DNA from 3 places in the Methylobacterium sp. A52T genome. Region 2 is predicted to be linked to each of the others. Evidence: predicted binding sites of a transcription regulator. Region 2 holds the regulator's gene; each other region holds the start of a gene.
What was found. The regulator PhoB, encoded in region 2, activates phosphate uptake and scavenging genes when phosphate is short. The targets are predictions, from matches to a motif close to TGTCATNNANCTGTCAT.
Positions count from the first base shown of each region.

Region 1: a site for PhoB is predicted at 1,871-1,887, ahead of ACLBYE_RS13325 (UDP-2,3-diacylglucosamine diphosphatase). Genes of this name have one in related genera too.
Region 3: a site for PhoB is predicted at 7,585-7,601, ahead of ACLBYE_RS23760 (inorganic phosphate transporter). Genes of this name have one in related genera too.

Region 1 is NZ_JBKFBI010000045.1:11,529-21,532, forward strand. Features, by position in the region: gene ACLBYE_RS13320 (glycosyltransferase family 4 protein) at 1-994, opposite strand, end outside; gene ACLBYE_RS13325 (UDP-2,3-diacylglucosamine diphosphatase) at 1,005-1,802, opposite strand; gene ACLBYE_RS13330 (aminotransferase class V-fold PLP-dependent enzyme) at 2,340-3,548, shown strand; gene ACLBYE_RS13335 (D-2-hydroxyacid dehydrogenase) at 3,652-4,593, shown strand; gene ACLBYE_RS13340 (NADP-dependent methylenetetrahydromethanopterin/methylenetetrahydrofolate dehydrogenase) at 4,754-5,617, shown strand; gene fchA (methenyltetrahydrofolate cyclohydrolase) at 5,628-6,269, shown strand; gene ACLBYE_RS13350 (malate--CoA ligase subunit beta) at 6,671-7,849, shown strand; gene sucD (succinate--CoA ligase subunit alpha) at 7,866-8,756, shown strand; gene ACLBYE_RS13360 (phosphoenolpyruvate carboxylase) at 8,924-10,004, shown strand, end outside.
Region 2 is NZ_JBKFBI010000025.1:14,845-24,848, reverse strand. Features, by position in the region: gene pstB (phosphate ABC transporter ATP-binding protein PstB) at 1-47, shown strand, start outside; gene phoU (phosphate signaling complex protein PhoU) at 157-876, shown strand; gene phoB (phosphate regulon transcriptional regulator PhoB) at 999-1,694, shown strand; gene ACLBYE_RS08850 (protein-disulfide reductase DsbD family protein) at 1,787-3,940, opposite strand; gene ACLBYE_RS08845 (aminopeptidase P family protein) at 4,078-5,916, opposite strand; gene ACLBYE_RS08840 (hypothetical protein) at 5,992-6,309, shown strand; gene rmf (ribosome modulation factor) at 6,310-6,498, opposite strand; gene ACLBYE_RS08830 (50S ribosomal protein L11 methyltransferase) at 6,549-7,469, opposite strand; gene ACLBYE_RS08825 (hypothetical protein) at 7,761-7,904, shown strand; gene ACLBYE_RS08820 (hypothetical protein) at 8,118-8,258, shown strand; gene modA (molybdate ABC transporter substrate-binding protein) at 8,380-9,195, shown strand; gene modB (molybdate ABC transporter permease subunit) at 9,211-9,903, shown strand; gene ACLBYE_RS08805 (glutathione S-transferase) at 9,934-10,004, opposite strand, start outside.
Region 3 is NZ_JBKFBI010000125.1:8,092-18,095, forward strand. Features, by position in the region: gene phnG (phosphonate C-P lyase system protein PhnG) at 1-263, opposite strand, end outside; gene phnF (phosphonate metabolism transcriptional regulator PhnF) at 343-1,086, shown strand; gene phnE (phosphonate ABC transporter, permease protein PhnE) at 1,195-2,061, opposite strand; gene phnE (phosphonate ABC transporter, permease protein PhnE) at 2,058-2,939, opposite strand; gene phnD (phosphonate ABC transporter substrate-binding protein) at 2,956-3,885, opposite strand; gene phnC (phosphonate ABC transporter ATP-binding protein) at 4,030-4,878, opposite strand; gene ACLBYE_RS23745 (chloramphenicol acetyltransferase) at 4,993-5,613, opposite strand; gene ACLBYE_RS23750 (DUF1045 domain-containing protein) at 5,606-6,292, opposite strand; gene ACLBYE_RS23755 (ceramide glucosyltransferase) at 6,317-7,465, opposite strand; gene ACLBYE_RS23760 (inorganic phosphate transporter) at 7,651-9,279, shown strand; gene ACLBYE_RS23765 (hypothetical protein) at 9,369-9,620, opposite strand; gene ACLBYE_RS23770 (MucR family transcriptional regulator) at 9,624-10,004, opposite strand, start outside.

The sequences.
Region 1 (10,004 bases), on a different contig from region 2:
CGAAGAACTGCCGCGCGCTCACGTCCCAGCCGCAGCGCAGGGCCTCGGCCCGGCACTCGGCGCGCGACAGGCGCAGGGCCGCCAGCGCGGCGACCCGCAGATCCGGGTCGAGCACGCCGACCCGCGTGCCGCCGACGACGTCGTTCGGACCCGGCACCGGGAAGGCCGCCACCGGGAGGCCGCTGGCCAGGGCCTCCAGGAGCACGATGCCGAACGTGTCGGTGAGGCTCGGGAAGACGAAGACGTCGCAGGCCGCGTAGACCGCCGAGAGGTCCGCGCCGGTGCGGGTGCCGAGGAAGTGCGCCGCCGGCGCGAGCGCCTGCAGCCGCGCGCGGTCCGGGCCGTCACCGACCACCACCTTGGTGCCGGGCAGGTCGAGGGCGAGGAAGGCCGCGACGTTCTTCTCCACCGCCAGTCGCCCGACGTAGAGGAACAGCGGCCCCGGCAGGCCGGCGAGTTCCGCCGGCACGGGCGTCCCGGGCTCGGCCGGGCGGAACCGCTCCGTGTCCACGCCCCGGGTCCAGCGCATCAGCCGGCCGAAGCCCCGCGCCGCGAGCTCGCCCTGGAGCGAGGCGGTGCTGACCATCGTCCCCCGGGCGGCGCCGTGGAACCGGCGCAGATACGCGTAGGACCACGCCTCCGGCACCGGGGCGCGGGCGGCGAGGTATTCCGGGAAGCGCGTGTGGTAGCTCGTCGTGAAGGGCAGGTCGTGCGCGAGGCAGTGCCGGCGCGCCGCGAGGCCGACCGGCCCCTCCGTGGCGATGTGCACGTGGCTCGGCCGCTCGGCCCGCCAGCGCGCCGCCACCCGCTCGCGCCCGGCATAGGCGAGGCGGATCTCCGGGTAGCCCGGCAGCGGCAGCGAGCGGAAATCCGCGACGGACAGCAGCGTCGTGGCGAAGCCGTGCTCCGGCGCGCGCCGGACCATCTGCTCGAGGGAGCGCACGACGCCGTTCACCTGGGGGTGCCACGCGTCGCTGGCGATCAGGAGCTTCACGGCGGCGCCCTCACGCCACCGCGCGCCGGCCCGGCAGGGGCTGCGGCACGACCTCGGCCTCCCGCGCGCGCAGGAGGCTCGGGTAGTGCAGCACCTCGATGCGGCCGTCGTAGTGCTCCACGAGCCCGGTGCAGGATTCCACCCAGTCGCCGGTATTGAGGTAGCGCAGGTCGCCGATCGGCCGGTCCGCGGCGTGGTGGATGTGGCCGCAGATCACCCCGTCGGCGCCCTGGCGGCGGGCCTCCTCGGCCAGGATCGTCTCGAAGCGGCCGATGAAACTCACGGCGTTCTTCACGCGCAGCTTCGCCCAGGCCGACAGCGACCAGTAGGACAGGCCGAGCCGCCGCCGCACCTTGTTGATCAGCGTGTTGAGGGAGAGCGCCAGCGTGTAGGCGCCGTCGCCCAGATGGGCGAGCCACGGCGAGTGGCGCACGACCATGTCGAACTGGTCGCCGTGGATGACGAGGTAGCGCTTGCCGTCGGCCGCCTCGTGGATCGCGGTCTCGGCGAGCTCGATGCCGCCGAAGCTCGTGCCCACGTAGTCGCGCAGGAACTCGTCGTGGTTGCCGGGCAGGTAGACGATCCGCGCGCCCTTGCGGACCTTGCGCAGGAGCTTCTGCACCACGTCGTTGTGCTCCTGCGGCCAGTACCAGCCCGAGCGGAGCTGCCAGCCGTCCACGATGTCGCCGACGAGGTAGATCGTGTCGGCGTCGTAGTCCTTCAGGAACGACAGCAGCAGGCCGGCCTGGCAGCCGCGCGTGCCGAGATGCAGGTCGGACAGGAACAGCGTCCGCACGCGGACCGGCATCTCCTCAACCTCGGCCACGGCATCCTCTCCCGGCGGCTGAACGGTGCCGGGATCCAGAGCGCGATCCGATCTCAGTTTGATGACGCGGGTTCCGACGGGGCGGAAAGACTTCGGTGTGCGGTGCCGCGAAGCCTCTCAATCGGAGCGCGACTTCGTTGCGTCGCACAAAAAATTTTTTTGGCAAGTTCCGGAAGTTTTTCCGGTTTTCCTTTCGAGCTTCACCGCCTCATAATACCAAGAACCGGCCGCTCGGCACGAGCACGGCCGGACCTTGACAGGAAGGCGGCGAGGACGGCCCTGGAGCCGTTGGACGGGACGGCAATTCGGAGGCGACCGGCGCGCGGGGGCGCGCCGCGACGCGAGCGGCGTGAGGCCGCCTGCCGCTCCGCGGAGACCCCCCGATCACGGCAGAGGATGGCGTTCGAGGGGGTGCGGCGCGAGCCGCTCTCGACGGCGCCGGACCGACTCCCTGAGGACGCTTGGACAACCCGGCGCGGGTTCACACCCGCGCGCAATGGACTTTTCGGAGGAAACATCATGGCCGCAACCCGGCGCCCCGGTCGCAACCACCTCTTCATCCCGGGCCCCACCAACATCCCGGAGCGCGTCCTGCGCGCCATGCACGTGCCGTCGGAGGATCACCGCTCGCCGAGCTTCCCCGAGCTGGTGAAGCCGCTCCTGCAGGACTCCAAGATGGTGTTCGGCTCGACCAACGGGACGGTCATCCTGTTCCCGTCCTCGGGCACCGGCATCTGGGAATCGGCCCTGTCCAACACCCTCTGCCGCGGCGACAAGGTGCTCACCGCCCGCTACGGCCAGTTCAGCCACCTCTGGGTCGACATGGCCCAGCGCCTCGGCCTCGACGTCATCGTCCAGGACGAGGAGTGGGGCGCCGGCGCCGATCCGCAGAAGATCGAGGAGGCGCTGCGCGCCGACAAGGATCACGCCATCAAGGCCGTGATGGTCGTCCACAACGAGACCGCCACCGGCGTCACCAGCGACATCGGCGCGGTGCGCAAGGCGATCGACGCCGCCGGCCACCCGGCCCTGCTGTTCGTGGACGGCATCTCGTCGATCGGCTCGCTACCGTTCTACATGGACGAGTGGGGCGTCGACTGCGCCATCGCGGGCTCGCAGAAGGGCTTCATGCTGCCGGCCGGCCTCGGCTTGATCTGCATCAGCCCGAAGGCGCTCAAGATCGCCGAGGGCGGCACCGGCCGCAACGACCGGCTCGGCCACGCCTACTTCGCCTGGAAGGACCAGCTGGCCGCCAACGCCACCGGCTACTTCCCCTACACCCCCGTCCTGCCGCTGCTCTACGGCCTCCGCGAGGCCCTGGCGATCGTGAAGGAGGAGGGGCTGGAGAACGTCTACCACCGCCATCACGTGCTCGGTGAGGCGACCCGCCAGGCGGTCGCGGCCTGGGGTCTCAAGCCCTGCGCCAAGGAGCCGAAGTGGAACTCCGATACGGTCACGGCGATCGTGGTTCCGGAGGGCGCCGACGCCGCCAAGGTGATCGTCCACGCCTACGAGCGCTACAACCTCTCGCTCGGCGCCGGCCTGTCGAAAGTCGCCGGCAAGGTGTTCCGCATCGGCCACCTGGGCGACCTGAACGAGCTGTCGCTGCTGGGTGCCATCGCGGGCGCCGAGATGGCCATGCTCGATTGCGGCATCAAGGTCACGCCGGGCTCGGGCGTCGCCGCCGCCTCCAGCTACCTGCGCGAGAATCCGCTGCATAAGGCGTGATCTGCGCCCGCGATCGGGGCGGGACCGGGTTGCCGGGCCCGCCCCGACGCGCAAGTAAGAACAAGACTATCGAGGAAACCGCCCGTCGTACGAGAGGGGTCCTATGACCAAGAAGATCGTGTTCCTGGATCGTGAATCCCTCGATGCCAGGGTCCGACCGTTCAATTTCCCCCACGAATACGTCGAGCACGAGTCGACCTGGACGCCGGAGGAGATTGTCTCCCGCCTCCAGGGCGCGGAGATCGCGCTGATCAACAAGGTCCCGATGCGGGCCGAGACGCTGAAGCAGCTCCCCGACCTGAAGCTGATCGCGGTCGCCGCCACCGGCACCGACGTGGTCGACAAGGCCCAGGCCAAGGCCCAGGGGGTCACGGTCGTCAACATCCGCAACTACGCGTTCAACACCGTGCCGGAGCACGTGGTCGGGCTGATGTTCGCCCTGCGCCGGGCGATCGTGCCCTACGCCAACTCGGTGCGGCGCGGCGACTGGGCGAAGTCCAAGCAGTTCTGCTACTTCGACTACCCGATCTACGACATCGCCGGCTCGACGCTCGGCATCGTCGGCTACGGGGCGCTGGGCAAGTCGATCGCCAAGCGCGCCGAGGCGCTGGGCATGAAGGTCATCGCCTACGACGTGTTCCCGCAGGACGGGCTGGTCGATTTCGAGACGATCCTGACGCAGTCCGACGTGATCACGCTGCACGTGCCGCTGACCCCCGACACCAAGGGGATGATCGGCGCCGCCGAGCTCAAGAAGATGAAGAAGAGCGCCATCCTCATCAACACGGCCCGCGGCGGGCTCGTGGACGAGGCGGCGCTGCTCGAGGCGCTCAAGGACGGCACCATCGCGGGCGCCGGGTTCGACGTGGTCGCGCAGGAGCCGCCCAAGGACGGCAACATCCTGTGCGACGCCGACCTGCCGAACCTGATCGTCACGCCGCACGTCGCCTGGGCGAGCAAGGAGGCGATGCAGATCCTGGCCGACCAGCTCGTCGACAACGTCGAGGCCTTCGTGGCGGGCAAGCCGCAGAACGTGGTCGAGTAGGCGCGACGGGCCCTCGCTCCCGGTCGGGGGAGGGGGCGCGCCGCGCCGGATCGGCCGGCCGAGAGCGCGGGCGCGCGGTGGCGCGGATGGGTCGCCCGGTGCGACCGCCCTTCGAGAACAAGGTGAGAGCGCCGCGGGGCGCGACAGAGAGGTCCGAATCGTGACGAAGAAGCTGCTGTTCCTGTTCGACACCGATGCCGTGCCGAACGTGTTCGACACGGTCGTCGGCTACGACGGCGGCGCCGACCACATCACCGGCTACGGCGGCGTGAATCCCGACAATGTCGGCGCCCTGGTCGACGGCACGATCTACACCCGCGGCGGCTCCGAGAAGAAGTCGACGGCGATCTTCGTCGGCGGCGGCAGCATGGCGGCCGGCGAGGCGCTGTTCACTGCTGTCAAGAAGCGGTTCTTCGGCCCGTTCCGGGTCTCGGTGATGCTCGACTCCAACGGGTCCAACACGACCGCCGCGGCGGGCGTGGCGCTGGTGGCCAAGGCCGCGGGCTCGCTCCAGGGCAAGAAGGCCGTCGTGCTGGCGGGCACCGGCCCGGTCGGCATGCGCTCGGCCGCTCTGCTCGCCGGCGAGGGCGCCGAGGTCACCATCGCGGGCCGCGCCCTCGACAAGACCCAGGCCGCCGCGGACCAGATCAACACGCGCTTCAAGGTTAACGTGAAGGCCGCCGCGACCCCCGACGAGGCCTCGCGTGTCGCCCTGGTCAAGGGCACGAACCTCGTGTTCACGGCCGGCGCCATCGGCGTCGAACTGCTGCCGGAAGCCGCCTGGGCGCAGGAATCGTCGATCGAGTTCGTCGCCGACTACAACGCCCAGCCCCCGACGGGCATCGGCGGCATCGACGTGATGGACAAGGGCAAGGAGCGCAACGGCAAGCAGGCCTTCGGGGCGCTGGGCATCGGCGGCCTGAAGCTCAAGCTGCACCGCGCCTGCGTCGGCCAGCTCTTCGAGAGCACCGACAAGGTGCTCGACGCCGAGGAGATCTACGCCCTCGCCAAGTCGATGGCCTGAGGAGGCGCCGGTGACCGAGACGCATCGCCCCGAGACCGACAGCATCGAGAAATTCCTGACGGAGCTGGCGAGCGCTGCCCCCACCCCCGGGGGCGGCGGCGCGGCGGCGATCTCCGGCGCCATGGGCGCGGCCCTGGTGTCGATGGTCTGCAACCTCACCATCGGCAAGAAGAAGTACGTCGAGGTCGAGGCCGAGCTGAAGGAGGTCCTCGCCAAGTCCGAGGGCCTGCGGGTCGTGCTCACCGGCATGATCGGCGAGGACGTCCAGGCCTTCGACGCCGTCATGGGCGCCTACGGCCTGCCCAAGGCCACCGACGACGAGAAGGCGGCCCGCGCCGAGAAGATCCAGGCGGCGCTCAAGACCGCCTGCGACGTGCCGCTCGCCTGCTGCCGGGCCTGCCGCGCGGTGATCGACCTCGCGGCCATCACCGCCGACAAGGGCAACCTCAACGTCGTGTCGGATGCCGGCGTGGCGGTGCTCTCCGCCTATGCCGGCCTGCGCAGCGCGGCGCTGAACGTCTACGTGAACGCCAAGGGTCTCGAGGACCGCGCGTTCGCCGAGGAGCGGCTGAAGGAGCTGGAGGATCTGCTCGGCGAGGCCGGCGCGCTCACCGAGAAGGTCTACGCGGTCGTCAAGGACAAGGTGAACTGAACCGGCGACTGGGGTCAGCGCAACGCTTCACAGCGTGTCCGGTCGGCCCCGTCGACGCTGCCGTCTTTGCGAGCGCAAGCGAAGCAATCCAGTCGGCGCCACGATCTCAGAGGTCGCGCTGCCCTGGGTCACTTCGCTGCGCTCGTGATGACGGAGCGGGCGCGTCGAACGAAGCGTTCCGACGAACTTTGTAGCGATTCAACAGTCGAGGCCGGGTGCATCGTGTGCCCGGCCTCGCTGTTTTCCTGTATGCTGCATTGCAATATGAAATACGATCTGTGTTGCGACCGCGAAAAAGTCGCGGTCAATCAGGAGCTTAAAAAATTTGACGGGCGTAATCTTTCGACTCAACTAAAGTAGAGGGCGTCAACGGCGGCAACGAACCGCGGAGGAGGCGCCGAATGGACGTCCACGAGTATCAGGCCAAGGAGCTGCTCGCGAGCTTCGGCGTGGCTGTCCCGAAAGGCGCGATCGCCTTCAGCCCGGATCAGGCGGTCTACGCGGCCACCGAGCTCGGCGGCTCGTTCTGGGCCGTGAAGGCGCAGATCCACGCCGGCGCCCGCGGCAAGGCCGGCGGCATCAAGCTGTGCCGGACCTACAACGAGGTCCGCGACGCCGCGAAGGATCTCCTCGGCAAGCGCCTCGTCACGCACCAGACCGGCCCCGAGGGCAAGCCGGTGCAGCGCGTCTACGTCGAGACCGCCGACCCGTTCGAGCGCGAGCTCTATCTCGGCTACGTGCTGGACCGGAAGGCCGAGCGCGTGCGCGTCATCGCCAGCCAGCGCGGCGGCATGGACATCGAGGAGATCGCCGCCAAGGAGCCGGACTCCCTCATCCAGGTGGTGGTCGAGCCGGCGGTCGGCCTGCAGCAGTTCCAGGCGCGGGAGATCGCCTTCCAGCTCGGGCTCAACATCAAGCAGGTCTCGGCCGCGGTGAAGACGATCATGAACGCCTACCGGGCGTTCCGCGACTGCGACGGCACCATGCTGGAGATCAACCCGCTGGTCGTCACCAAGGACGACCGGGTGCTGGCGCTCGACGCCAAGATGAGCTTCGACGACAACGCGATGTTCCGCCGGCCGGGCATCGCCGACATGCACGACCCCTCGCAGGGCGATCCCCGCGAGGCCCAGGCCGCCGAGCACAACCTCAGCTACATCGGCCTTGAGGGCGAGATCGGCTGCATCGTCAACGGCGCCGGGCTAGCCATGGCCACCATGGACATGATCAAGCACGCGGGCGGCGAGCCGGCGAACTTCCTGGATGTCGGCGGCGGTGCGTCCCCCGAGCGGGTGGCCACGGCCTTCCGGCTCGTGCTCTCGGACCGCAACGTGAAGGCGATCCTGGTCAACATCTTCGCCGGCATCAACCGCTGCGACTGGGTCGCCGAGGGCGTCGTCCAGGCCGCCCGCGAGGTGAAGATCGACGTGCCGCTGGTGGTGCGGCTGGCCGGCACGAACGTCGAGGCCGGCAAGAAGATCCTGGCCGAGAGCGGCCTCGACCTCATCACCGCCGACACGCTGGCTGAGGCGGCCAAGAAGGCGGTCGACGCCTGCGCCGCCGCCAAGACGCAGCACTGAGAGGGGAGACCGCGCCATGAGCATCCTCATCGACGAGACCACCCCGATCATCGTCCAGGGCATCACGGGCGACAAGGGCACCTTCCACGCCAAGGAGATGCTGGATTACGGCACGAACGTCGTCGGCGGCGTCACACCGGGCAAGGGCGGGCGCACCCATCTCGGCCTGCCGGTGTTCAACACCGTCAAGGAGGCGGTCGCGGCGACCGGCGCCACCACGTCGATCACCTTCGTGGCGCCCCCCTTCGCGGCGGACGCCATCATGGAGGCGGCCGATGCCGGCCTGCGGCTGGTCTGCTCGATCACCGACGGCATCCCCGCCCAGGACATGATGCGGGTGAAGCGCTACTTGTACCGCTACCCCAAAGAGAAGCGGACCATGGTGGTCGGCCCGAACTGCGCCGGCATCATCTCGCCCGGCAAGGCGATGCTCGGCATCATGCCCGGCCACATCTACCTCCCGGGCAATGTCGGGGTGATCTCCCGCTCCGGGACGCTGGGCTACGAGGCCGCCTCGCAGCTCAAGGAACTGGGGCTCGGCATCTCGACCTCGGTGGGCATCGGCGGCGACCCGATCAACGGCTCGTCCTTCCTCGACCACCTCGCCCTGTTCGAGACCGACCCGGACACCGACGCGGTCCTGATGATCGGCGAGATCGGCGGCCCGCAGGAGGCCGAGGCCTCGGCCTGGATCCGCGAGAACATGTCGAAGCCGGTGATCGGCTTCGTGGCCGGGCTGACCGCCCCGAAGGGGCGCCGCATGGGCCATGCCGGCGCGATCATCTCGGCGGCCGGCGACAGCGCCGCCGAGAAGGCCGAGATCATGCGCTCCTACGGGCTGACGGTGGCGCCGGATCCGGGCTCCTTCGGGCAGACGGTGGCCGACGTGCTGGCCCGGGCCGCGTAGCGCAGCCGGTCCGCCCTACGTCCCGGAACGCGGCGCGGGTCCTCTCTCCCGAGCGGGAGCGGGCGCGCGTCGCGCTGGGCACCGGCCGACGCGCGTCGCCCTCCCGGAGGTGACGGCGCGTCGCGCTGAACATCCTCGAGAAAGACCGTGCGCCACGAGGTGGCTCCATGACCCGCACCCTTCACGCAACCCCCGGTCTCGTCGATGCCACGGCCTTCGCGCCGCCGGTGATCGTCGGCACGTCGTCGGAGCAGGCGCTGGACATCCTGTTCCAGGCGCTGCTCGACGTCGCCCGCCGGCACGACCCCGACCTCGAGGCGGTCCTGCACGGGACGGCCGACATCTCGCGCTTCTCGCCGCAGATGCTGGCGCGCGCGCTGCAGGTGCAGGGCATCTGGTTCCAGCTGATCTCCATCGCCGAGCAGAACGCCGCGATGCGCCGCCGCCGGCACGTGGAGCGCACGGAGGGGCGGGCCGCGCTCGGCGGCTCCTTCGCCAAGGTGTTCTCGGATGCCCGCAAGCAGGGGGTGCCGCCCGAGAAGATCCAGGCGCTGCTCAGCGACCTGCGCATCCGCCCGACGCTCACCGCCCACCCGACCGAGGGCAAGCGGGTGACGGTGCTGGAGAAGTTCCGCCGGATCTACCTCGTCCTGCGCGAGCTGGAGATGCCGCGCTGGACCGACCGTGAGCGCAACGGGCTCATGAACGCGCTGCGCGACCAGATCGAGCTGGTCTGGATGACGGGCGAGCTGCACCTGGAGAAGGCGACCGTCGAGCGGGAGGTGGCCTGGGGGCTGCACTTCTTCGACGAGACCCTCTTCGAGATGCTGCCCGAGACCCTGGAGACCCTGCACGAGGCGCTGGCCGAGACCTATCCGGGCACGGAGTTCAGGGTGCCGCCGTTCTTCCAGTTCGGCTCCTGGATCGGCGGCGACCGGGACGGCAACCCCTACGTCACGGCGGCGGTCACCCGGCAGACCCTGCACCGCAACGCGCTCGCCTCGCTCACGCGCTACCGCGACGGCGTCCGCGAGCTGGGGCGGACCCTCTCGCTCACCGAGCGCTCGCTGCCGCTGCCCGAGAGCTTCCGCGCGGAGCTCGACCGGAATCTCGCCGAGAGCGGCCAGGCCCGCGCCATCACCCGGCGCAACCCGGGCGAGCCCTATCGCCAGTACCTCTCCTGCGTGCTGCGCAAGATCGAGGCGACGATCGCCCGCAACGAGGGCGAGCACCCGTCCGGCCCCGACT
Region 2 (10,004 bases):
CGACGGAACGCCGTACGCAGGACTACATCACCGGCCGCTTCGGCTAGTCTGCCGGGCCGCTCCGGTCCCGGGACCGCCGCGCGCGTCTCCGGCGCGCCGGCGGATCCCGCAAGCCTCCCGGAGGGCCGTCCCCGGGACCCCATCGAAGGATCCGCCATGCCCGGCCATATCGTCACCTCCTACGACACCGACCTGGAGAACCTGCGTCGCTCGATCTCGGAGATGGGCGGCGTCGCCGAGAAGATGACCGCGGAGGCGACCGACGCCCTCGTGCGCCGGGACGACACGCTCGCCCAGGCGGTGATCCTCGCCGACAAGCGCCTCGACGCGCTGCAGCGGGACATCGAGGAGCGCGCCGTGCTGCTGATCGCCCGGCGCCAGCCCCTGGCGATCGACCTGCGCGAGACCATCTCGGCGATCCGCGTCTCCGGCGATCTCGAGCGGATCGGCGACCTCGCCAAGAACGTCGCCAAGCGCGTGGTGGCGATCTCCGACCAGGCGCCGGCCCAGAAGATCGTGCTCGGCGTGCGCCACATGAGCGACCTCGCCGAGGCCCAGCTCAAGGACGTGCTCGACGCCTACGGGAGCCGCGACGTCCAGGCGGCCCACGACGTCTGGGAGCGCGACGGCGAGATCGACGCCCTGTACAATTCCCTGTTCCGCGAGCTCCTGACCTACATGATGGAGGATCCGCGCAACATCTCGTTCTGCACGCATCTCCTGTTCTGCGCGAAGAACGTCGAGCGCATCGGCGACCACACCACCAACATCGCCGAGACGATCCACTATCTCGCCACGGGCGAGACGCTGGCGGGTGACCGGCCGAAGAACGACGCGTCGAACTACGCGACGGTGGACGGCGTGCAGGCGCCGTGAGGCGCCGACCCCGGCGCCTTCCTGTGGGCGCGGCCGGGGTCACTCTCCGTGCAGGTTGAGGCGGGGCGGCGCCTCCTGCACCATCCGGGGACCGCCCGCAGAACGAGTCTTCGAACGTGAGCATGCAAGTCCTGATCGTCGAGGACGAGGAGGCCCTGAGCACGCTGCTGCGCTACAACCTGGAGGCCGAGGGCTTCCTGGTGGATTCGGCGGCGCGCGGCGACGACGCCGAGCTGCTCCTGGCGGAGCGGATCCCGGACCTCGTCCTGCTCGACTGGATGCTGCCCGGCCTCTCGGGGATCGAGCTGTGCCGCCGGATCCGGGCGCGCCGGGAGACCGAGCGCCTGCCGGTAATCATGCTCACCGCCCGGGGCGAGGAGGGCGACCGCGTCCGCGGGCTCGGCACGGGCGCCGACGACTACATCGTCAAGCCGTTCTCGGTCCCGGAGCTGCTCGCCCGGATCCGCGCGCTCCTGCGCCGGGCCAAGCCCGCCCACGTCTCGGACCGGCTGGCGGCCGGCGACCTGGAACTCGACCGCACCGGCCACCGCGTCCGCCGCGGCGGCGAGGAGCTGCATCTGGGCCCCACGGAGTTCCGGCTCCTAGAATTCCTGATGCTGGCGCCGGGCCGGGTCTTCTCCCGCGAGCAGCTCCTCGACGGGGTCTGGGGCCACGACGTCTACATCGACGAGCGCACCGTCGACGTCCATGTCGGGCGGCTGCGCAAGGCGCTGAACGGCCCGCGCCAGACCGACCCGATCCGCACGGTCCGCGGCTCCGGATACGCCTTCGACGAGACCTTCTCGCTCGAGGCCTGAGGCGGTTTCGCGGTCTGTCGGAGCGCCTCACCGCTCCGCTCGCGACGACTCTGTGACGGGCGCGCCGATATTCAGCGTCGCCTCTCAGGGACTCAGCGCGCCAGCGCCGCGCTCCGGCCCGAGGCGGCCGGCACCGCCTCCAGCGCCGCCAGGACCGTCCCCTCGGTCAGGATCTGCGGCAGCACCTGGGGCTCTCCCGTCCCAGTATAGAGCAGGTAGAGCGGGACGCCGCTGCGCCCGTGCTTCTCCAGGAGGCGGGTGATTTCGGGGTTCTGGTTGGTCCAGTCGCCCTTCATGTAGGTCACGCCGCGCTCGGCCATCGCGGCCCGCACGGCCTTGGTGTTGAGCGAGGTCGCCTCGTTGACCGCGCAGGTGATGCACCACGCGGCGGTCATGTCCACGAAGACGGGGCGGTGCGCGTCGACCAGGGCGTCGAGGCGCGCCTGCGTGAACGGCTCGATCCCGTCGGCGGCGGCCTGCGCGGCCGGCGCGGCGCGGTCCCGGGGCAGGGTGACGGCGAGGGCCCCGACGGCGATCAGCGCCAGCGCCGCGGCGGCCTGCGCGACCCGGCCGGACCGCGGCGGGGCGGCGCGGCCGTGCTCCCAGGCCCAGGCGGCGAAGCCGACGAGGACGAGGCCGATCAGCGCCGCCAGCAGCCCGCGCGGGTCGACCTGCTGCGCCAAGACCCAGATCAGCCACGCGACGGTGGCGTAGACCGGGAAGGCCAGCACCTGCTTGAGCGTCTCCATCCAGGCGCCCGGCCGCGGCAGCGCCCGCAGGGCCGGCGGCCAGAAAGTCAGGAGCAGGAAGGGCAGGGCGAGGCCGAGCCCGAGGCTCGCGAAGACGGCGAGCGCCACGCCGGCGCTCTGGGTCAGCGCGAAGCCCACCGCCGAGCCCATGAACGGCGCCGTGCAGGGCGTCGCCACCAGGGTCGCGAGCACGCCGGTGAAGAACGAGCCGCTCAGGCCGCCGCGCCGGGTGAGGCCGTCGCCGAGGCCGGCGAGCCGGCCGCCGACATGGACCGCGCCCGAGAGGCTCAGGCCCATCGCGAACAGCAGGTAGGCGAGCCCCGCCACGATGGCGGGCGACTGGAGCTGGAACCCCCAGCCGATCGCGGCCCCGCCGCTCTTCAGGCCGATCAGCGCGGCGGCGAGCGCCAGGAAGCTCGCCAGGACCCCGGCCGTGTAGGCGAGGCCGTGGAGCCGCAGCCGGGCCGGACCCTCGCCCGCGTGCCGCACGAGGCCGAGCACCTTGATCGACAGGACCGGGAAGACGCAGGGCATCAGGTTGAGGATCAGGCCGCCGAGGAAGGCGAAGACCGCGGCGGTCGCCAGCGTCAGCGCGTCGAAGTCGGCGGCGGCCGGCGCGGTCGCGGGCAGCGCGGTCGCGGCCGGCGCCGCGGCCGGGAGCACCGGCTCGTCGCCGTACGCGAAGGCGAGCCGGCGGGTCCCGGCGGCGTCGACCTCCTCGACCGTCAGGACGCCGGGCAGCGCGGCGGGCACCGGGTCGGTCGGGCTGCTCCGGGCGAGGGTCAGGTGCAGGCCGGTCCCGTCGACGCTCATCACCTGCGCGGCGGCGTTGTCGATCGCCGTCTCGGCGTAGGGAAAGTACGCGGCGTTCCGGACCGCCTCGGGCTTGAGGCCGGACGCGGCAAAATCGAGGCGGAGGGTGTCGCCCTGGCTCGACAGGCTCAGGGGCCAGAGCGCCGGGACGGGGAGCGCGGCGCGGGCGCGGGCGAACAGCGCGGCGTTGGCCGGGTCCGGCTCGGCCTTGCCGACCGGCAGGGTCAGGGCGAGATCGGCCGAGCCGGGCACGCACTCGGTCTCGCAGACGAGGTAGGTCAGCTTGGCCTGGATCCGCACCGGGTCGGCCGGGTCGAGGCTCGGCGGCGGCGTCACCGGGACGAGGAGCGTGACCTCGCCCTCGTAGCCGTAGTTCATGAGCGTCGCGATCGGGATGCGCTCCGGCGCCGGCCACCGGATCGCGCCGGCGTTGAAGCCGGCCGGCAGGGTCCAGGTCACCTCCGGGGGCAGGCCGGAATCGCCCGGGTTGCGCCAGTAGACGTGCCAGCCGGGCTTGACCTGCATCCGCACCGCCAGCGTGAAGGGCTCCGCGCCGGCGACCGCGGCGGGCTCGGCCACGAGGCTCGCGCGCACGAGGTCCGCGGGCGTGCGGAACCCCTGCGCCGCGGCGGCCGAGAGGCTCGCGGCGAGGGCCAGGATCAGGAGGGCGAGGCGGCGGATCATGCTGTCCCTTCGCGCGCGGGGCGGTCGCGGTTTCACGCGCGGCGTGTCGGGCTCGGCGCGGGCGTTTCCATGGCGTCCGGTCTTACCACGGCGTCGGGTCTTACCATGGACCGCGTCCGGAATCCCCTGCGGCCGGCTCACCCCTCGAGGGGCGCCGTCGCCCGCTCGAGCCAGTCGCGCGTCGCGGTGTCGAGCCCGGGCGCCAGGGTCTCGCGAACCCTCGCATGATAGGCGTCGATCCAGGCCCGCTCCCCGGGTTCGAGGAGGTCCGGCCGGATCAGCCGGCGGTCGTAGGGGGCGAGCGTCAGCGTCTCGAAGCCGAGCATCGGGCGCTCCCCGCCCGCGATCGCGCGGGACTCGACCAGGACGAGGTTCTCGATCCGGATGCCGTAGGCGCCGCGGGCGTAGTAGCCCGGCTCGTTCGACAGGATCATGCCGGGCTCGAGCGCCACCGTGCCGGTCTTGGCGATCCGCTGCGGCCCCTCGTGCACCGACAGGAAGGCACCGACGCCGTGACCGGTGCCGTGGTCGAAGTCGAGGCCCGCCTGCCAGAGCGGTGCCCGCGCGAAGGCGTCGATCTGGGCGCCGGTCGTGCCGACCGGGAACACCGCCCGGGCGATGGCGACGTGCCCCTTCAGCACCCGCGTGAACCGGTCGCGCATCTCCGGGCTCGGCGCGCCGACCGCGACCGTCCGGGTGATGTCGGTGGTGCCGTCCGGGTACTGCGCTCCCGAATCGATCAGGAACAGCTCGCCCGACTGGACCGTCCGGTCCGTGGCGCGACTCACCCGGTAGTGGACGATCGCGCCGTTCGGTCCGGAACCCGAGATCGTGGGGAACGACACCTCGCGCAGGTCGCCGCCGGCGGCCCGGAAATCCTCCAGGGCCTCGACGGCGGCGATCTCGGTGAGGCCGCCGGCCGAGGCCGCACCGTCGAGCCAGGCGAGGAAGCGCGCGACGCTCGCCCCGTCCCGGACATGGGCCGCGCGGGCACCCGCGATCTCGGCGGCGTTCTTGACCGCCTTCATGCCGGTGATCGGGTCCTTGCCGACATCGGCCGTGCCGCCGGCGGCCTCGATCTTCTCCTTCACGGCAACGGCGCCGGTCGCCGCGTCGAGGCGGACGCGCGCGCCCGCCAGGGAGGCCAGCCCGTCGTCCAGGTCCGCCCGCGGCAGGATCTCGGCGATCGGCGCGAGTTCCGCCCGCAGGGCCGGATCGACGTTCGGAGAGACGAGGTACAGCCGGGCCCGTCCCTCGCGCGGCAGGATGGCGTAACCCAGCGCCAGGGGCGTATGGGCGACGTCGGACCCGCGCAGGTTGAAGGCCCAGGCCAGGTTGTGCGGGTCGGAGATCACCAGGGCATCGCAGCCGCCCTCGGCGAGCGCCGCCCGGATCCGGGCGAGCTTGTCGGCGGCCCCCTCGCCGCACAGCGCGTCCGGATGGACCACCACCGGACCGGCCGGCGGCCGCGGCCGACCGGCCCAGACCGCGTCGACGAGGTTCGGCACCGCCCGCACGGTCCCGCCGGCGCGGGTCACGGCCCGCTCCAGGCGCGCCAGACCGTCCGGGGTGTGCAGCCAGGGATCGTAGCCGAGCACCTGATCCCGCCGCAGGTTGGCCCCGACCCAGGCCTCCGGCGTCGATTCGGCGAGCGGCACCACCGTGACGAGGCCGGTATCGACCTGCTCGGGCGCCTGCAGGGTGTAGCGCCCGTCGACGACCAGCGCCGCGGACTCCATCAGGATCACGGCCGTGCCGGCCGAGCCGGTGAAGCCGGTGAGCCAGGCCAGCCGCTCGGCATCGGCGGGGACGTATTCCGACTGGTGCTCGTCGGCCCGCGGCACGACGAAGCCGTCGAGCCCGGTCTCGCGCAGGGCCGCCCGCAGGGCCTCGATCCGCTCGGCGCCCTTCCGGTGGCTCGGGTCGTCGAAGCTCTGGAAGCGCTGGCGCTGTCGGGACGGACGGGTCTCGGTCATGCGGCGAGCCTAGCGCCCGCCGCTCCCGCGTCGCAACACCCTGTTGTCGTGAGAAAGAGGTTGGTCGGAGGTCGGTTGCGGTGCTTAAAGATCGTTAGCAATCTTATCACGCCACCGTTTTTCGCTTATTACTCAGACATGCCACGCCGCGTTTACTACCGGATCAGCGACAGACCGGACGGCCGCTTCGACGCCGTCGTGACGATCGAGCCAGACACGGTCGTCCGCCGCGACGGCTTCGATTCGCTCGCCGAACTCGAAGAGTGGATCGACGGCCTGCGCGCGCTGATGGCGGCGCTCGGCGCGCCGGTGTCGCAGGCGGACGCGCCTGAATCGCCGGCCGAGACCGCGGGCGCGCCTGACCGGCCGGGCCGGCTGCGCACCGCGCGCTGATCAGCCGTCCGTGATCGGCAGGTCGGGCGCCCGGTCCGCCGGCGCCCCGTCGTAGCCCTCGAGCCAGGCCCGGCGCGCGGGCGAGTCGGCCGGATAGGGGCAGGCATCCTTGGGCCGCCCCTGCGCCCGGGCGCGGGCGCCCTCGGCGATGGGGTCCGCGGGCGGATCGTGGAGCGACGTCTGGCTCATGGCCGGACAACACGCCGGCGCGCGGGGAGTTCGGGGCGATCCCGCGCGGGTCAGCGCCGCGGACGCTGCGCCGCACCGCCGCGCATCAGGACCAGGGCGACCCACCCCTCGATCACGCCGCGGCGCACGAGGGAGAAGCCCTGGAGGCGGTAGGCGGAGAGCACGCCCGGCACGTCGCGCTCGATCAGGCCGGACAGAACCAGCACGCCCCCGGTTGAGACGACCCGCGCCAGGGTCGGCGCCAGGAGCCTGAGCGGCCGGGCCAGGATGTTGGCGAAGACGAGATCGAAATGGCGCGGCCGGTCGGCGAGGCGGTGGCGGACCCCGGGTCCCTCGTAGAGCTTGAGATAGGGGCCGAGCCCGTTGGCGCGGGCGTTCTCGCGGGCCGTGCGCACGGCCTCCGCGTCGAGGTCGCCGGCCACCACCGGCTGCCGCAGCGCCTTGGCGGCCGCGAAGGCGAGGATCCCGGTTCCCGTGCCGACATCGAGGACGTGGACCGGGCGCCGGCGCTTGAGTTCCGAGACCAGGGCGCGGAGGCAGCCCAGCGTCGTTCCGTGATGCCCGGTCCCGAAGGCGAGGGCGGCCTCGATCTCGATGGCCAGATCGTTGCCGCGGACCGAGTCGCGGTCGTGCGAGCCGTGGACGAGGAACCGGCCGGCCCGGACCGGCTTCAATCCCTCCAGCGACGCGCGCACCCAGTCCTGCTGGGCGATCGTGCGGAACTCCGCCGCGTCGGCCGCGTCGCCGATGACCGGGCGGATCAGTTCGCGGACGTAGTCCTCGTCGGGCGCGTCCGCGAAGTAGGCCTCCAGCCGCCACGTGCGCCCGTCCTCGTCCTCGAAGGCCGCCACCGCGGTCTCCGTGGGATCGAACATCTCGCCGAGGAGGTCGGTCATCGCGCGGGCCGAGCGTTCGTCGGTCAGCAGACGCAGGACGTGGGACGGGCGATGGGGCGGCAGGCCTTCGAGCATGGTGCCCGGCTGTAACGCCGGGGCGCGCCGCAGCCCAGGGGCTGGCGCGAAAAAATCCGGGCCCGGCGAGGGAGGGGCCGCGGGGCAGGGCGGCGGAGCGGACCGGCGGCCGCGCCCGTTGTTGCCGGACGGTCACAAGCGCCAATACTTATCTTCTGCGCGACTCAAATCAGTGTCCACAGCCATCGCGTGTGCTTAAACAATCTCGGCTTACCCAAGGCCGGACCCTCAACTCGGGCGCGCCGCACTTCCCGGAGCGGCGCGCCTGCTTTGACAGACGATCGTGCTGCCATGACCGCGCCTCTCCTCATCAGCGTCGCCTTCGCGGCCGTGACCGCGGGCGCCGCCACGCTCTGGGCCTTGCTGGTCGCGAACGGCATGAACGGCATGCCGGAGGCGCGCCCGACCGAGCAGCACGACATCCGGACCTGGTGAGGGCGCGACACCGATTCGCGCGCGCGGGCGCCCAGGAATGAGGCAGGTTGTTCGCGCGTTAACCAAATGATGTACGGCAGTTGCGGAACTGGCCGACTTGCGCGGCGTTTTTGCCGGCTTTTTACGTGAATCACGATTGAGCAGGGTGCGTACAGCGTGACCAAGTCTCGGCGTTCCGGCCCCCGCGGGCCCGTGGTCGTCAACGGCGCGGCCGTGCCTGCCCGACCACGCGAGCGGATCTTCGGCGGTCCCGCACCGGACGGGCCGCTCCCGGGCCACCTCCTCGTCCTGCTGAGCCGCCTCCACCGGGCCGAGGCCGAGCCCAAGGACCGGCCGGAAGCCAAGCTCGGCTGACGCGCGCGGACCCCGCGCGGCCCGCCGGGCCGGCCGGGCCTTGGCCGACCGCCCGCGCGCGCCTATGATCCCCGTCGTTCCCCGCCGTATATAGCGGGTCGCGACCGGAGAGACCTGCGTGATGCCCCTGACTCGACGGATCCTGGTCGCCTGCGCGCTCGCGGCGCTGGCCCTCGCGCCGACCGACAGGGCCGCGCGGGCGGACGAGCCGGTCGTCGTGTTCGCGGCCGCGAGCCTCAAGAACGCCCTCGACGACGCCGCGGCAGCCTGGACGAAGGCGACCGGCAAGACCGCGCGGATCTCCTACGCCGGCTCGAACGCCCTCGCGAAGCAGATCGAGGCGGGGGCGCCGGCGGACCTGTTCATCTCGGCCGACCTCGCGTGGATGGATTACGTCGACCGGGCCGGGCTGCTGAAGGCCGGCTCGCGGATCGACCTCCTGCGCAACGCCCTGGTGCTGATCGCCCCGGGGCCGAAGGACAGCGTCTCGGATCCGCAGGTGGCCCTGGCGCCGAACCTCGGCACCACGCTGACGCGGATCCTCGGCGGCGGGCGGCTGGCGATGGCGACGATCGACGCCGTTCCCGCCGGCAAGTACGGCAAGGCCGCCCTGGAGAAGCTCGGCGCCTGGGACGCCGTGAAGGGGCAGGTCGCCCAGGCCGAGAACGTGCGCGCCGCCCTCCTGCTGGTCGCCCGGGGCGAGGCGCCGCTCGGCATCGTCTACGCCACCGACGCGGCCGCGGACCCGAGCGTCCACGTTGTGGCGACCTTCCCGGCCGACAGCCACCCGCCGATCGTCTATCCGGCGGCGGTGACCCGGGAGTCGCGCAACCCGGATGCCGGGACGCTGCTCGGCTACCTGCGCGGCCCGGAGGCCCGGGGCTCCTTCGAGCGCCAGGGCTTCACGGTGGTCGCGCAGCCCGGCGCCAGCCAGTAGCGGCGCGCCGCCCCCTTGCTCGGCCTCACGCCGGACGAGTGGACCGCCGTCGGCCTGAGCCTGCGGGTGGCGACGGTGGCGACGCTCGCGAGCCTCGTGCCCGGGCTCGCCGTGGCGTGGCTGCTGGCACGGCGCCGGTTTCCCGGCCGCGCCCTGCTTGACGGGCTGGTCCACCTGCCGCTGATCCTGCCCCCGGTCGTGACCGGCTACCTGCTGCTGCTGGCCTTCGGCCGGCGCGGCCCGCTCGGGGCGCCGCTGGCCGAGATCGGCGTGGTCTTCTCCTTCCGCTGGACCGGGGCGGCGCTGGCCTGCGCGGTGATGGGCTTCCCGCTCATGGTGCGGGCGATGCGGCTGTCGATCGAGGCCGTGGACCGGCGCCTGGAGCAGGCGGCCGGGACCTTGGGCGCGAATCCCTTCGCGGTCTTCCTGACGATCACGCTGCCGCTCAGCCTGCCCGGCTGCCTCGCGGGGGCGGTTCTGGCCTTCGCCAAGGCGATGGGCGAGTTCGGCGCGACCATCACGTTCGTGTCGAACATCCCGGGCGAGACGCAGACGCTGCCGTCGGCGATCTACACGCTGACGCAGGTTCCCGGCGGGGAGGGGCCGGCCCTGCGCCTCACCCTGATCTCGATCGCGCTGTCGGTCGCGGCCCTGCTGGTCTCGGAGTTCCTGGCGCGGCGGGCCGGTCGGCGCCTGGGGGCGGGTTGAATGGCGACCGATCCGGGGCGGGACGCCCGCTCAGGCATACGCGTAGGGGCCGCCCTGCTGCAGCGCCCTCTGGTAGGCCGGACGGGCGTGGATGCGCGCGA
Region 3 (10,004 bases), on a different contig from region 2:
TCCGCGAGGCGGATGGCGGCCCGGGTCACGCTGACCTCGCCGAGATTGAACGGGCGACCGTCGCCGCCGATCCGGCCCGACGCCATCACGAGGCCGGTCTCGGGCGGCCGCAGGTCCGCGGCCGCGGGCGCTTCGAGGCCCGACACGGCCGCCTCGAGGGCCGCCTCCAGATCCGCGCGGCTCGCCTCGGCACAGAGGGCCATGACCGCCTGGCGCGCCGCGGTCTCGCCCTCGGATCCCGGATGTCTCGGGGTCGTCGTCATCGCGAATCCCTTCGTCGCTCGGTTGTCTAGGTGTATAGACAACTGGCGTGCGCCGTACAAATGAAGTTTGGATGACAGGATGGATGCGCAGGAGCAGGCGGCCGGCCTCGTCCGGGGCGAGGGGCTGACGGCGTGGCGGCAGATCGCCGACGCGCTGACGGCCGAGATCGCGGCGGGACGCTACGCGGCGGGACAGCAGCTCCCCGCCGAGGCCGCCCTGGCGGCGCGGTTCGCGGTGAACCGGCACACGGTGCGGCGCGCCCTCGCGGCGCTGGCCGAGGGCGGGCTCGTGCGCGCCAGCCAGGGCCGGGGCACCTTCGTGGAGGAGGCACCGCTCGCCTACCCGATCGGGCCGCGCACGCGCTTCTCCGAGATCGTCGCCGGGGCCGGGCGCGAGGCCTGGGGCGACCTCGTCGCCGCGACCACGGTCCCGGCCGGGACCGAGCAGGCGGCGTCCCTGGCCCTCGCCCCCGGCGCGCCGATCCTGGAGCTGCTGACGGTCCACCGGGCGGACGGCGCCCCGCTCTCGACGGCGCTGACCTGGCTGCCGCTGCCGCGCTTCGCGGGCTTCGCCGAGGCCTACGCGGCGCGCGGCTCGATCACCCGGGCCTTCGCGACCTGCGGCGTCCACGACTACACCCGGCTCTCGACGCGGATCCGAGCCCGCCCCGCGGATCCCGCGGAGGCGCAGCGCCTCGACATCGCGCCGGGGCGGGTCGTGCTGGTGGTGTCGAGCGTCAACATCGATCCCGCCGGCGTGCCGATCCAGGCGAACCGCACCCTGTTCGCCGCCGACCGCGTGGAGCTGGTGATCGGCGAGTGACGCGATGTCCGCGGCACACCGTCCTCGCGAGCGGCGCGGAGTGACCCAGGGCAGCGCGACCCCGGGTCACTGCGCTCCGCTCGTGATGCCGGAGAGCCGAGGCCCCCGTCAGCGCGCGGCCGGCCCGATGATCGCCCGGCGCAGGCGGGTCGAGACCCAGTCGATCGCCGCCACGGTCACGAGGATCATCAGCACCAGGAAGGCGACCTGCTGCAGCTCCAGCACGCGGATCAGCTCGGTGAGGTACTGGCCGATGCCGCCCGCGCCGACGATGCCGATGATCGTCGCCGAGCGGGTGTTCGACTCGAAGAAGTACAGGACCTGGCTCGCCAGCACCGGCAGCACCCCGGGGATCAGCCCGAAGCGGATGCGGTGGAGCGCCGAGCCGCCCGAAGCGACGACGCCCTCGCCGGCCCGCTTGTCGCAGGTCTCGATCGCCTCGGAGAACAGCTTGCCGAGCGCCCCGAAATCCGAGCACGCGATCGCGAGCGCCCCGGCGAACGGGCCCAGGCCGACGACGTTGATCCAGATCAGCGCCCAGATCAGCACGTCGACGGAGCGCATCACGTCGAGGCCGCGGCGGACTGCGAACCGCGCGAACGGGTTGGGCACGACGTTCCGCGCCGCCAGGAACGCCACCGGGAAGGCGAGGATCGCCGCCGTCAGCGTGCCCAGGAAGGCGATACCGAGGGTCTCGCCCAGCGCGTGCAGGAAGGTCCAGAACTGGCCCTCCGGCGACGGCGGCAGCATCAGCACCGCGAAGGTGCCGAGCCGCCCGAGCCCGTGGAGGATCCGCGCCACCGAGAAGTCGAGGCGCCAGTAGCCGAGCGCCGCGAGCCCCACCAGGACGACGAGCAGGGCGGCGAGCCGCGCCCGCCCCGGCCAGTCGGCGCGGAACTGCGCGGGGTAGCGCGCGCGCAGGCGGCCGAGGTCGGCTCGGGCCGCCGCCCGCAGGGTCTCGGGACGCGCGCTCATCGGGCGTGCTCCGCGCCGATCAGGCGGTGGCGGACCCGCTCGGTGACGAGGTCGATGCAGAAGACGGTCAGGATGATCAGCACGAGGATCGCGCTCACGTCCGCGTAGTAGAAATTGCGGATCGCCACGAGGAATTCCTGGCCGATGCCGCCTGCGCCGACGAAGCCCATCACCCCGGCGCCGCGCACGTTGATCTCGAAGCGCAGCAGCGCGTAGGAGGCGAAGTTCGACAGCACCTGCGGCAAGACCGCGAAGCGCACCGTCTGGACCCAGGTCGCGCCCGAGGCCGACAGGCCCTCGACGGGCCGCATGTCGATGTTCTCGACCACCTCGGAGAACAGCTTGCCCAGCGCGCCCGTGGTGTGGATCGCGATGGCGAGCACGCCCACCATCGGGCCGAGGCCGAAGGCGATGACGAAGATCAGCGCGAACACGACCTCGGGGACGGTGCGGCACAGTTCCAGGAGGCGCTTGGCGCCGACGCGCAGCACGCGCGACCGCACGAGGTTGGCGGCGGCCACGAAGCTGAGGGCGAAGCCCGCCAGCCCCCCGAGCAGCGTCCCGAGATAGGCCATGAGCAGGGTCTCGCCCAGCAGGCCCAGCCATTTGGGCAGGCCCCAGTACCAGGCGCGGACGTCCTCCAGCGGGTGCTCGAGGCTGATCGGCGGCAGGATCTGCTGGATGTAGGCGGTGAACTTGCCGATGTTCTCGGCGAAGACCAGCGGCCGCACCTCGGCGATCAGGCCCGCGACCACGGCGAGCGCCGCCACCAGGGCGAAGCCCGCCAGCGTGCGGCGGCGGGCCTCGCCGGTCGCCGCCGCGTAGAGGCCGGAGAGGGCGGCTGCCCGCTCCGGCGACAGGGGTGTCAGACCGCGCAAGGCGGGCGGCTCCGGATCAGGACTTCCGACGCTGCTCGTCGTTGAACCGCAGCATGTCGATGATCGGCTGGTAATCCTTGAGGGTCACCGGCGTGAGATCCTGGTCCTTGCCGTCGGAGAGCCGGTCGAACGCGGCCTTGTCGGCCTTCGGCAGGGCCACGAAGGCGTCGCGGATCTTGGCCTTCAGGTCGTCCGGCAGGCTCGCCAGCACGGCGAAGGGCCCCTCCGGCAGGAAGTCGGACTTGAACACGACCCGGAAGTCCGACTGCTGCATCGGCGTGCCGTCGGGCTTCTTGAGCATGCCCTTGGCGGCCATGCGGGTGACCATCGTGTCGGTCTCGGAGTTCCACAGGTTGGCGGCGGCGTCGGCCGTGCCCTGGGTGAGCGCCAGGACGGCGTTCTCGTGGCTGCCCGCGTAGAAGGTCTTGCCGAAGAACTTCTCGACGTCGTAGCCGGCCCGTTTCAGGAAGAAGCGCGGCGCCTGGTTGCCGGAGGTGGAGTTCGGATCGACCAGCGCGAGGTTCTTGCCCTTGAGATCCTCGACGGTCTTGTAGGGGCTGGAGGCCAGCACGTAGACCACCGAATAGTAGCCCGAGGCGCCGGTCTCGTGCTTCTGGTTGACGATCGGCTCGATCTTGACGCCGGTCATCACGGCCCGCGCGAACGAGGCCGGCCCGTACCACGCGATCTGGATGTTGCCGGCGCGCTGGCCCTCGATCACGGCGGCGTAGTCGCTCGCCACCCGCAGCTTGACCGGCACGCCGAGCGTCTTGGTCAGGTAGGCGGTGAGCGGCGCCCAGCGGTCGGCGGTGCCCGAGGCGTTCTCGGCCGGGATCACGCCCAGCGTCAGTTCCGGATACTGGGCCTTCCAGTCCTGGGCGGCGGCCGGCAGGCCGAGGAGGGCGAGGGCCGCGGCGGCGGCGGCGAGGGTGCGTCGGGTGATCATCGGGTCGTCCTTCGTGGCGTCGGCGAGGTTCGGCCGGCCGGAGGCCGGTCGGGCGTTTCCAAGACGGTGCACTTTGGCGGTGCGCTCTGGCGGTGCGCTTTGGCGGTGCGCTTTGGCGGTGTTCGTTGGGGCCCGGGGCCCGGATCAGGCGCCGAGGGCAGCCTCGCGGACCGGGCGGACCGGTACGAGACCGGGCCGGCCCGGCATCGCGGCCCGCTGCTCCGCCTCGCGCTGCGCGGAATCGTCCAGCACCTCGCCGGCCTCCAGGCCGTAGAGCCGGCGCGCCACGTCCTCGGTGAGGTCGAAGGCTCCGCCCTCGAACACGACCCGCCCGGCCGCGAGGCCGACGAGGCGGTCGCAGTAGGCGCGGGCGAGGTCGAGGGAGTGCAGGTTGCACAGCACCGTGATGCCGTAGCGCCGGTTCACGTCGGCGAGCGCGTCCATCACGAGCCGCGTGTTGCGCGGGTCGAGCGAGGCGACCGGCTCGTCGGCGAGCAGGATCTCGGGTTCCTGCACGAGGGCGCGGGCGATGGCGACGCGCTGCTGCTGGCCGCCCGACAGGCCGTCGGCCCGCTGGCCGGCGAACTCGCCCATGTCGAAGCTCTCCAGGGCGGCGAGGGCCATGGCGCGGTCCTCGGCGGACCAGTGCCGGAGCAGGGCGCGGTGGGTCGGCACGTGGCTGAGGCGCCCCATCAGCACGTTGGTCATGACGTCGAGCCGGCCGACGAGGTTGAACTGCTGGAAGATCATGGCGCAGCGGGTGCGCCACTCGCGCAGCGGGCGGCCGCGCAGGGTCGTGACCTCGCGGCCATCGTGGAGGATGCGCCCCGAGCTCGGATCCGCCAGCCGGTTGATGAGGCGCAGCAGCGTGGACTTGCCGGCGCCCGACCGGCCGATCACCCCGACGAAGCTGCCGGGCTCGATCCGGAGCGACACGCCGTCGACGGCGCGCCGGTCGCCGTACTGGCGCGTGAGATCCTCGATAACCAGCATGCCACCATCCGCCGGGGAACGGCCGCACGTAGACGCCGGTTTGACGACGATTGGATGACGTATTCGGGACGATTATATTTGCCGGCGCAGCATCTCGGCTTTTCGATAGCCGACTTAATCTCCGTGGCGTTCCAGGAATGCTTCGATGGGCAGCCCGCGGAAATCCGGCAGCGCCCGGCGCAGGCGCTCGTGGTCCCAGTCCCACCACGCCAAGCGGGTCAGACGGTCCGCGACCGCCTCGGGGAAGCGGCGCCGGACCGGCCTCGCGGGATTGCCGACGACGATCGTGTAGGGCTCGACGTCGCGGGTGACGATGGCGCCCGCCCCCACCACCGCGCCGGTGCCGATCCTGCGCCCGGGCAGGACGACCGCGCCGTGACCGATCCAGACATCGTGGCCGATCGCCACCGGGCTCGCCCGGCGCCGGTCGAAGAAGGCGGGCTCGTCCGGTTCCTCCGGCCAGTAGGCGCGCGCCCGGTAGGTGAAGTGCGCCTGCGACGCCCGCTCCATCGGGTGGTTGCCGGGATTGATCCGCACGCTGGCGGCGATCGAGCAGAACTTGCCGATCGCGGTGTAGATCACCTCGCCGTCCTCACCGATGTAGGAATAGTCGTCGAGCACGGTCTCGGTGAGCCGGGTGCGGGCGCCGACCTCGGTGTAGCGGCCGAGGCGGCACGCGACGACCCGGGCGCTCGGATCGAGCGCGGGTTCGAGGCCGAGGGGGCGGTCAACCACGGGCCTCTCCGAAGGGCAGGCGCGCCAGGAGCCGGAACGGCCCCGACCCGTCCTGGGTCAGGAGGCTGACGGCGTCGATCCGCAGGGGCTCCGGACCCGCGGCGGCGTAGGCCGCGGACAGGCGCCGGTGCCAGAGGTCGCGCTCCACCTCCGGCAGGGCGTCGGTCAGGGTCATGTGGAAGCGGAAGGCCTCGAACACGTATGGGTAGCCCCAGCGGTCGAGCAGCGCGCGGCCGCGCGGGTCGAGGCGCTCCGGCCGGCGCTTGGCGCGCTCGGCCTCGGTGAGCGGCGCCCGGAACGGGTCGAGGGCGGCGACGCACTCGGCGGCGAGGAGCCTGAGTTCCGGCGGCGGGGCCTCCGGCACCAGGGCGAGGAACGGCCCGAGGGCGGCGACCCGGAGCGGGCCCACCGCCACCGGCGGGTGCGCGGCCGCGAGGGCGCGGGCGGCGGCCACGAGGTCGGCCTCCCCGGTGCCGGGGGCGAGGCGCAGCGGCGCCTTGAGGGTGGCGTGGAACCCGTAGACCCGCGCGCCCGCCGTGACGGGCGCGAGATCGCCGAGACCTTCCGGGTGCGGGACCGGCAGCCCGGTGACGTTGTCGGTGCCGAGGATCGCCCGGCCGAAGGCTTCGAGGCGCGAATCCGGGGCGGGCAGCCAGTAGAGGGCGTAGCGGCGCGACACGTAGGGTCTCCGATCGCCGGGCGGTCAGGCCGTCGGCGCGTAGGTGCGCGCGTCGGCGGCCCGCCGGGGGCGCACGTCCATGGCGTTGCCCCGCCACACGATGGCGCTCCGCATCCAGGCGCCGACCCAGATCGCCGGGATCAGGGCGTCGCGCGCCAGGAAGGCGGCCAGCGTGCGGGGCGAGCGGTGCCAGCCCGCGCGGACCGCGAGCCGGTACTCGGCGACATAGCACAGGCCGGCGAGGCCGGCAGCGCCCGCGAGGCCCGCGAGGCTGCCGGCCCAGAGGGCGACGAGGAGCGCCGGCAGCAGGACGCCGCTGCCGATCTCGGGGGCGAAGAACAGCGGGAAGGTCACGCGGCGCAGGCGCGCCCAGCGCAGCTGCCGCGACCAGACCTCCCGGAAGCCGCGCGGGCCGAGCGGCTGCTCGAACGGGCTCGCCACGAGGTGGACCCGCTTGCCGGCGGCGCGCACGAGCTTGGTGGCGGCCGCGTCCTCGGCGATCTCGGCCGCCAGCGCCTGGAGGCCGCCCTGCGCCTCCAGGAAGGGCTTGTGCCAGAGCATGCTCTTGCCCTGCGCGAAGCCCAGCCCGAAGGCCTCGGCGGCGTATTGCCAGCGCGCCTGCAGGGTGTTCAGGAAGGCGCACTCCACCTCCGCCATGAAGCTGCCCGGGCGGGCGCCGGCCGGGGTGGAGCAGACGAGGCCGGTATCGGCGCGCCACGCCGCCTGCAGCCGCTGGAGGTAGTCCGGCGGCATGGCGACGTTGGAATCGGCGAGCACCACCCAGTCGTGGGCGGCGGCGCGCCAGCCGCGCAGGCAGTTGTTGAGCTTCGGGTTCGCGCTGACGCGCTCGTCGCCGAGGATCAGGCGGGCGGGCACGCGCGGGTGGGCCTCGATCAGGCGCTCCACCATCGGGACGATCGGGTCCGCCGGATCGGCCACGCAGAAGATCAGCTCGTAGGACGGGTAGTCGAGACGGAAGCTGCGGAGGAGCATCTCCTCGCTGTAGGCCTCGACCCCGCGCAGGGGGCGGACCAGGGAGACGGGCGCGCCGTCGGGGAATTGCGACGGGCCGTGAGTCCGGCCGAGGCGCCGGGCCGCGACGGCGATGCTGCCGATCTGGACGACGGCCAGGAGCGCGCCGAGGGACAGGGCCGGCACCGTGGCGTCAATCATGCGGATCCCTCGTGCGATCGGGCGAGCGGTCCGGTCCGCTAGCGGCCGGACCGCGTCAGGCGTGTGACAGCGCCGCCCGACGCGCGCGGACACGCGCGCCGACGCGGGGCGTCGCGGGCCGTCACCCAACCGTCACCGCGCAGTTTTAATCCCCGTTCACCACGAAAGATTCCGCGCGAGGGTTCATGTCCGATTCCGCCGTGATGCCGCCGGGGGCGGTGGGAGGCCGGAAGGCGGGCGGCCCGCGACTCAACCACGGGATGCATCTCGGCGGGGTGGTCGCGTTCCTGCTCGTCCTCGTGGCGGGCCTGGGCTACGCGGTGGTGAGCCTCATCGCGGACATGAACGCGGTCGGGGAGGCGCCCCTGGCCTACGGCGCCTTCGCGCTGCTCGGCCTCGCCCTGCTGATCGCCCTCGCCTTCGAGTTCGTGAACGGCTTCCACGACACGGCCAACGCGGTCGCCACGGTGATCTACACGCACTCGATGCCGCCGCTCGTCGCGGTGATCTGGTCGGGCGTGTTCAACTTCCTCGGCGTGATGCTGTCCTCGGGCGCCGTGGCCTACGCGATCGTCACGCTCCTGCCGGTCGAGCTGATCCTCAACGTCGGCTCGCACGCGGGCTACGCGATGATCTTCGCGCTGCTGCTGGCGGCCATCATCTGGAACCTCGGGACCTGGGCGTTCGGGCTGCCGAACTCGTCGTCCCACGCGCTGATCGGCTCGGTGCTCGGCGTCGGCCTCGCCAACCAGCTGATGAACGGCGGCGACGGCACCGCGGGCGTCGACTGGACCCAGGCGCTCAACGTCTTCAAGGCGCTGCTGTTCTCGCCGGTCTGCGGTTTCGTGCTCGCGGCGCTGCTGCTGCTCGCCCTGAAGGTCACGGTCCGCCGCAGGGACCTCTACGAGGCGCCCGCAGGCGAGGCGCCGCCGCCCCCGTGGATCCGCGGCCTGCTGATCCTCACCTGCACGCTGGTCTCGTTCTTCCACGGCGGCAATGACGGGCAGAAGGGCATGGGCCTGATCATGCTGATCCTGATCGGCGCGGCCCCCACCGCCTACGCGCTCAACCGCACCATGGCGGACGACACGACGCCCGCCTTCGTGCAGGCCTCGACGGCGGCGAGCGCGGTGTTCGCCGCCCGCGCCCCCGGCGCGGCGGTCCCGGACGCTGCGGCCGCACGCCGGACCGTGACGGAGGCGCTCAAGACCAAGGCGCTGAACACGCCGCCCGTCTACGCGGCATTGGCGGCGCTCTCGGACGACATCGCCGCCAGCGTGAAGAATTACGGCGCGATCCGCACGGTGCCGGCCGCCCAGACCCAGAACCTGCGCAGCGACATGTACCTCGCCGCCGACGCGGTGCGCGTGCTGCCGGGCGCCGGGGCCGACTTCTCGGAGGCCGACAAGGCCGACCTGAAGCGCTACGCGGGCCTGCTCAACGACGGCACGCGCTACATCCCGGGCTGGGTCAAGGTCTGCGTCGCCCTGGCGCTGGGTCTCGGCACCATGGTCGGATGGAAGCGCATCGTCGTCACGGTGGGCGAGAAGATCGGCAAGACCCACCTGACCTACGCGCAGGGCGCCTCGGCCGAGATCGTCGCCGCCGGCACGATCGGGCTGGCCGAGCTCTACGGCCTGCCGGTCTCGACCACCCACATCCTGTCGTCGGGCGTCGCCGGCACGATGGCGGCCAACGGCTCGGGGCTCCAGATGTCCACGGTGCGCAACATGGCGCTCGCCTGGATCCTGACCCTGCCGGCGGCGATCACCCTCGCGGCCGCCTTGTTCTACCTCCTGCGCCACGTGTTCTGACGCGGGTCCGGCCGGACGGGCCGGAGACCGCGCTCCGCCCCCCGACGAAGCGACCCGGTCTCCGGCTTCCTGCAGCGCGCCCCGGCGCTTCAGGAACTCGCCATCGCCCGCACGAAGGCCAGGCAGGTCCGGCGCGCCGCCGGACTGTCGATCGCCACGAAGGCCGAGACGAGGTCGGCCGCCTGGGTCATGGCCGCGTCGGGCCGGTCGGCGTCCGGGTAGAAGCTCGCCACCGGCACGTCGAGGATTCCGGCGATGCGGCTCAGGGCGTCGCTCGTGCGCGCCGCCCCCGGTGACGGCGCGCGGTCCCGGGCCGGGTCCGCGGATGCGTCGGGCGCCATCGCTCAGGCCGCCTTGTGGCCGAGCTGGATCGCCCGGGCGATCTCCGAGCGCCGCGCGGCGTAGCCCGGGGCCACCATCGGGTAGTCGGCCGGCAGGCCGTACTTGGCCCGGTACCGCTCGGGGGTGAGGCCGTGCGCCGTGAGGTGGCGCTTCAGGGTCTGGTAGGACCGGCCGTCGATGAAGCTGATCAGGCCGTCCTGCTGGATCGAGGCATCGACCTGCGACTGGCTCAGCCCGACCCCGCCGAACTCCGACGGCGCGCAGCGGAGCACCGCGATCGCCGTGTGCACTTGGTCGATCAGCGCCGGCAGCGCCGTGACCTCGATCGCGTTGCGCGAGACGTAGGCCGCGACGATCGCGCCGACCTTCTTCAGCATGAAGGT